2 regions of the Janthinobacterium sp. GW821-FHT03C10 genome follow, and region 2 is predicted to be linked to the other one. Evidence: riboswitches for the same ligand, from Rfam matches in the RefSeq annotation. Region 2 holds a riboswitch; the other holds the start of a gene.
What was found. A riboswitch is a leader RNA that binds a small molecule or an ion and turns the genes downstream of it on or off. The one in region 2 is predicted to bind thiamine pyrophosphate.

Region 1: it holds a riboswitch for thiamine pyrophosphate, as region 2 does, so the genes downstream of both, thiC (phosphomethylpyrimidine synthase ThiC) here and AC07VH_RS09435 (TonB-dependent siderophore receptor) in region 2, are expected to answer to the same signal.

Annotation. Positions count from the first base shown of each region.
Region 1 covers NZ_JBWKUN010000008.1:137,565-140,965, forward strand. Annotated here, with positions in the region: gene AC07VH_RS24250 (hybrid sensor histidine kinase/response regulator) at 1-704, shown strand, start outside; gene AC07VH_RS24255 (response regulator) at 733-1,539, shown strand; gene AC07VH_RS24260 (hypothetical protein) at 1,578-1,832, shown strand; TPP riboswitch at 1,941-2,056, shown strand; gene thiC (phosphomethylpyrimidine synthase ThiC) at 2,136-3,401, shown strand, end outside.
Region 2 covers NZ_JBWKUN010000002.1:352,450-355,850, forward strand. Annotated here, with positions in the region: gene AC07VH_RS09420 (Imm26 family immunity protein) at 1-49, opposite strand, end outside; gene AC07VH_RS09425 (ferritin family protein) at 143-448, opposite strand; gene AC07VH_RS09430 (iron-containing alcohol dehydrogenase) at 591-1,748, shown strand; TPP riboswitch at 1,815-1,912, shown strand; gene AC07VH_RS09435 (TonB-dependent siderophore receptor) at 1,999-3,401, shown strand, end outside.

The sequences.
Region 1 (3,401 bases), on a different contig from region 2:
AACGCGTGCGCGTGAGCGTGCGCGACAGCGGCGCCGGCCTCGACGCGGCCCAGGTGGCGCAGCTGTTCCAGCCGTTTAATCGCCTGGGACAGGAAAACAGCACGGAAGAGGGCACGGGCATCGGCCTCGTCGTCACCAAGCAACTGGTCGAATTGATGGGCGGCACCATCGGCGTCGACAGCGCCGTCGGCGTGGGCACCACGTTCTGGTTCGAGCTGGCCGCCAGCAGCGCGCCGGCACTGGTGCTGGGCGACGGCGATGCGCTGCCGCAGGTGCAGGAGCCGCAGGAAAGCCTGCGCACCTTGCTGTACGTGGAAGACAATCCCGCCAACCTGGCGCTGGTCGAGCAATTGATCGCCCGCCGCAGCGACTTGAAACTGCTGACGGCCATCGATGCGCACCTGGGCATCGACCTGGCGCGCACCTACCAGCCCGACGTGATCCTGATGGATATCAACCTGCCCGGCATCAGCGGCTACGGCGCGCTGCACATCCTGCATGATGATCCCCTCACCCGCCACATTCCCGTCATGGCCCTGTCGGCCAACGCCGTGCCGCGCGACATCGAAAAAGGCTTGCAAGCGGGCTTCTTCCGCTATCTGACCAAGCCGATCAAGGTCGTCGAATTCATGGACGCGCTCGACGTGGCCCTGCACCATGCAGCCGCGCACGGCCTGGCCGACGACACTCACGCAATACGCTGATTCAGCACTCAATTTTAGGAATACCGCCATGCTTCAAGCCACCGAGATCCTGAACGCCAGCATCCTCATCGTCGATGACCAGGAGGCGAACGTCATGCTGCTGGAACAGGTGCTGCGCAATGCCGGCTACACGCGCATCACCTCCACCATGGACCCGCAAGCCGTGCGCGCGCTGCACCAGCAGCACCGCTACGACCTGATCCTGCTCGACCTGCAGATGCCGGAAATGGATGGCTTCGAAGTCATGGAAGGCTTGCGCGACATCGAGGCGGGCAGCTACCTGCCCGTGCTGGTGATCACGGCCCAGCCCGGCCATAAGCTGCGCGCCCTGCAGGCGGGCGCCAAGGATTTCGTCAGCAAGCCCTTCGACCTGGTGGAAGTCAAGACGCGCATCCACAACATGCTGGAAGTGCGCTTGCTGTATCAGAAGCTGGCCGAATACAACAAGTCGCTGGAACAGATGGTGGAAGACCGCACGGCGGAGCTGCGCGAAAGCGAAGCGCGCTTCCAGCGCTTCACGGAACTGTCGTCCGACTGGTACTGGGAGCAGGATGCGCAGGGCAATTTGACGCGCTTTTCCGGCCCCGTGGCTGAAATGCTGGGCATCGGCAGCGAGGAAGAGCCGCAGCGCTGGAACGCCACCGAGCGCGCCTTGCTCGACGCCAAGATCGCCGCGCGCGAACCGTTCCTCGATTTCATCTACAGCCGCACCAACCTCGACGGCAGCACGCAGTATCTGCAGGTCAGCGGCGAACCGATGTTCGACAATGGCAGCCGCTTCATCGGCTACCGCGGCATCGGCCTCGATGTCACGGAGCGCTTGCGGGGAGCGTGATTTATACTTGGCGGTATTGATATTGACCAGGAAAAATCATGACTGACAAATCTCCCTCCTACTGGTTCCCCGCCAAGACCTATGGCTGGGGCTGGGGCTTGCCCATCACCTGGCAGGGCTGGCTGGTGTTTCTGGCCGCGCTGGCGCTGTTCGCCTGCGGCGCCTTCCTGTTCCCGCCGCAAACCATGCTCGTCGGCTATATCGTGTATGAAGTGGCCATCGTCGCCGTGCTCATTTTCATCTGCCAGCTGAAGGGCGAACCGACCGCCTGGCGCTGGGGCAAGAAGAAATAAGCGCGACGCCGTCTGCTGCATTGCAGCAGATGCGCAAACACGACACCGGCAAGAAATCATCTGGCCACGCGGCGCGAACCGCGTATAATTGGCTCGCTGCCGCAAGGCGGCAAACGCTAGGGGTCCTGCCTTTCGCTGTGAAAACACAGTGCAAGCGCGGGTGAGAAATACCCTCCGAACCTGATCTGGATAATGCCAGCGAAGGGAAGCTTTAGGATGAACGCACCCCGCCTTTCCGCGTGCGTAATTCCGAACCTCCTTAGCTGGCTCCAGGCTTAAAAATAGTCTAGCCAAGGAGCCAAAATGAACGCCAACCCGAAATTCCTCTCCGCCACCGCCACGGTCGACGAAGCCGCCATCGCGCCGCTGCCCAATTCGCGCAAGATCTACGTCGAAGGCAGCCGCCCCGACATCCGCGTGCCCATGCGCGAAATCAGCCAGTCCGACACGGAAGCGTCGTTCGGCGGCGAAAAGAATCCGCCCATCTACGTCTACGACACCTCCGGCCCCTACACGGACCCGGACGTGCAGATCGACATCCGCTCCGGCCTCGACACGCCGCGCCTGCCGTGGATCATGGAGCGGGCCGACACGGAAGAATTGCCCGGCCCCACCTCCGACTACGGCATCGCCCGCCTGGCGGACCCGAAGCTGGCCGAGTTGCGTTTCAATCTGCACCGCAAGCCGCGCCGCGCCATCGCCGGCAAGAACGTCACGCAAATGCATTACGCGCGCCAAGGCATCATCACGCCGGAAATGGAATTCGTGGCCATCCGCGAAAACATGCGCCGCCAGGAGTATTTGCGCGAACTGAAAGCTTCCGGCCCCATGGGTGAGCGCCTGGCCGACCTGATGGGCCGCCAGCATCCGGGCCAGTCCTTCGGCGCCAGCATCCCGGCGGAAATCACGCCGGAATTCGTGCGCGAGGAAATCGCCCGCGGCCGCGCCATCATTCCCGCCAACATCAACCACCCGGAAGTCGAGCCGATGATCATCGGTCGCAATTTCCTGGTGAAAATCAACGCAAACATCGGCAATTCCGCCGTCACCTCGTCGATCGGCGAGGAAGTGGAAAAAATGACCTGGGCCATCCGCTGGGGCGGCGACAACGTCATGGATCTGTCCACGGGTAAACACATCCACGAGACGCGCGAATGGATCGTGCGCAACAGCCCCGTGCCCATCGGCACCGTGCCCATCTACCAGGCGCTGGAAAAGGTCAACGGGAAGGCCGAAGATCTGACGTGGGAAATCTTCCGCGACACCCTCATCGAGCAGGCCGAGCAGGGCGTCGATTACTTCACCATCCACGCGGGCGTGCTGCTGCGCTACGTGCCGATGACGGCCAAGCGCCTGACGGGCATCGTCTCGCGCGGCGGTTCCATCATGGCGAAATGGTGTTTGGCGCACCACCAGGAATCGTTCCTGTACACGCATTTCGAAGAGATCTGCGAAATCATGAAGGCGTACGACGTGTCGTTCTCGCTGGGCGACGGCTTGCGCCCCGGCTCCATCTACGACGCCAACGACGAAGCGCAGCTGGGCGAACTGAAGACCCTGGGCGAACTG
Region 2 (3,401 bases):
GCAAAGGCACGGCAAACCAGCTGCCTTCTCGGTATGGTAATGATTTCATTTCTGCAGACTCCCCCAAAATCGTGTTCGGGGCACAGTCTACGCGAAGCAAAGGCCATGTGGCGCATGGTACGCCACAACAACAAACCGATAGTTACAATATTTTCTCGTCATAGTGATACTGGGCAACAATCGGGCCCGCCTTGAACAGCGCCTCCTTCATGGCCGTATCCAGGCGCGCGTCGCGGCGGCGCATCCATTCGAGCAGCATGGCCGCTTCCTTGCGGCTAGTGTCGCCCGCGTGGGCCAGCACGCGGCGCAGTTCGGGGTCGGTGCACGCCTCGAAACGCTGGCTGTTCAAGTCCAGCGCCTGCAGCGCAGCGATGGCGGCGCCGATGGCGCGATGCATGTCGAGCGCGGTGGCCGGCAAGCCGGATTCTTCCAGTGGGACGGTGGTCATGCGCATTCCTTTTCGCGTGGTGGTGACATCGGCTGCATTCTCCACCGCGCGGGCGAAAAGCTCAAGCGTCCACGACACGATTTCACCCGTTCGGCCATAATCATGACTCAGCAACAGCCTACACCTCGGCAGCGGGAGCCCCATGTTCAATTTCGACTTTTACAATCCGACGCAAATCCTCTTCGGCCAGGGCCAGATCGCCGCCATCGCCGGCCTGATCCCGCCGCAGGCGCGGGTCCTGATGACCTACGGCGGCGGCAGCATCAAGCAGAACGGCGTCTACGATGAAGTCAGGGCGGCGCTGGCCGGCCACACGGTGCTGGAATTTGCCGGCATCGAACCCAATCCCAGCTATGAAACCCTGATGCAGGCCGTGGCCATGGTGAAAAGCGAGCGCATCGATTTCCTGCTGGCCGTCGGCGGCGGCTCCGTGGTCGACGGCACCAAGTTCATCGCCGCCGCCGCCCTGCACGAGGGCGTAGCGTGGGACATCCTGGCGAAGGGCGGCAAGATCGTCGAGGCCGCCCTGCCCTTCGGCACGGTGCTCACCTTGCCGGCCACGGGTTCCGAAATGAACGGCTCGGCCGTGATCACGCGCAAGGCCACGCAGGAAAAGCGCTCGTTCATGAGCCGCAAGGTGTATCCGAAATTCTCCGTGCTGGACCCGTCGAAGACGTTCACCTTGCCGTTGCGCCAGGTGGGCAATGGCGTCGTCGATGCGTTTGCGCATGTGATGGAGCAGTACCTGACCTATCCCGTGAACGCGTCCGTGCAGGACCGCTTCGCCGAAGGCATTTTATTGACCCTGATCGAGGAAGGCCCGAAAGCCCTGTCGCACCCGGACGACTACGACGTGCGCGCCAACGTGATGTGGAGCGCCACCCTGGCCTTGAACGGCCTGATCGGCGTGGGCGTGCCGCAGGACTGGTCCACGCACGCCATCGGCCACGAATTGACGGCCCTGTACGAGCTCGATCATGCGCAGACGCTGGCCATCATCCTGCCCAGCATGTTGCGCGTGCGCAAGCAGGCCAAGCGCGCCAAGCTGCTGCAATACGCGGCCCGTGTGTGGGGCCTCGATGGCGGCGACGAGGATGGCCGCATCGAGGCCGCCATCGCGCGCACGGAATTCTTCTTCCGCCATATGGGCGTCAAGACGCGCCTGGCCGACTATGGCCTGAACCATGCCAGCGTGGACGCCGTCGTGTCCGCCCTGGAAGCGCATGGCATGACGGCGCTGGGCGAACAGCGCGAAGTGACGCCGGCCGTCAGCCGCAAGGTGCTGGAACTCAGTTTATAGATTCGCGCCACACTGTTGTAAAACGGTCGGCCAGGGGGACAGCCGGCCGTGCTTCATGCTAAGCTGTCAGTTCGCTAGGGGTCCTGGAGCAGTCATCCGGGTGAGAGATACCCTTCGTACCTGATCTGGATAATGCCAGCGAAGGAAAGCGCAAAGTACCTCCCTCCTTTGATAGCTCCTGCGTTGGCGCCAGCCGAACAAGCAGCCTGCCGTGCTCTTTCCCAGAGCCGGCTTGAACCACGAGCAATCTATGTCCACACCGAATTTATCTGTTTCCGTCCTGACACTGGCCATCCTGCACGCGTTTGCCGCGCCGGCCTTCGCCGCGAATGACACCACCGAAGCCGCCGACCCGCAGGCGCAAAGCATGGCCGAAGTCGTCGTCACGGCCAGCAAGGCGCCGGCCGCCAAGCGCGCCTCCGTGGGTGGCTTTTCCGACGCGCCGCTGCTGCAGACGCCCGCGTCCGTCACCGTCATTTCGCAAAAAGACATGCAGGACTTGCAAATCCGCAATCTCAGCGATGCCGTCAAGCTCGACGCCAGCATCAACGATGCCTACAACGCCGTCGGTTATGCGGAACAGTTTACGATCCGCGGCTTCAAGCTCGACAACAATTCCAGCTACCGCAAGGATGGCGTGGCCATTCCTGGCGACACGCAAATTCCGCTGGAAAACAAGGAACGCATCGAAGTGCTGAAAGGCCTGGCCGGTTTGCAGGCGGGCGTGGCCGCGCCGGGCGGCGTGATCGACTTCATCGTCAAGCGCCCCACCGCCGCGCCGCTGCGCACGGTGACCGTGGAAACGCGCGAACGGGGCACCTTGTACGGCGCCGTCGACCTGGGCGGACGCCTGGAAGACACGCGCTTCGGCTACCGGGTCAACGTGGCGGCCGAACGCCTGCGCTCCTACATCAAGGGCGCGGACGGCAACCGCAAGTTCATTTCCGGCGCCTTCGACTGGCAGATTTCGCCGCAAGCCCTGCTGCAGCTCGATGCCGACTACCAGGACAAGGCGCAGGCCACGGCGCCCGGCTTCCAGCTGCTGAACAATAAAACCTTACCAACCGGCATCAGCGCCGACGCCATGCTCAACCTGCAGCCGTGGACGCGCCCCGTGGAAACCGTCACCAGCAATATCGGCCTGCGCTTCCAGTACGCCTTCAATGACGACTGGCACGCCACCCTGTCGGCCAACCAGCACTCGTTCAAGCGCGACGACTACACGGCCTTCCCGTACGGCTGCAGCGGACAAGACCTGTACCCCGGCTTCTGCGGCAATGGCGATTACGACGTGTACGACTACCGCAGCCTGGGCGAGACGAAAAAGCCGCTGAGCGCGCAAGCCATGATCCAGGGCAAGTTCGCCACCGGTTCCCTGCGCCACGACTTCACGGCCGGCGTCTCGACCTTCCGCCGCAAGGACCGCGCCGGCCTGTACGTGTACGACTGGGTGGGCGTGAGCAATATCTACCAGCCGCAGATCGTCGGCACGTCGCCCGGCGTCACGGGTCCCGTGCGCCTGGTGCGCAAGGATACGGAAAACTCCGTCTTCGTGCAGGATATCGTCAGCCTGGCGCCGAACTGGAAGCTGCATGGCGGCTTGCGCCAGATCAATGTCGACGGCTACCAGTACGTGCTGAAGGCCGACACGGA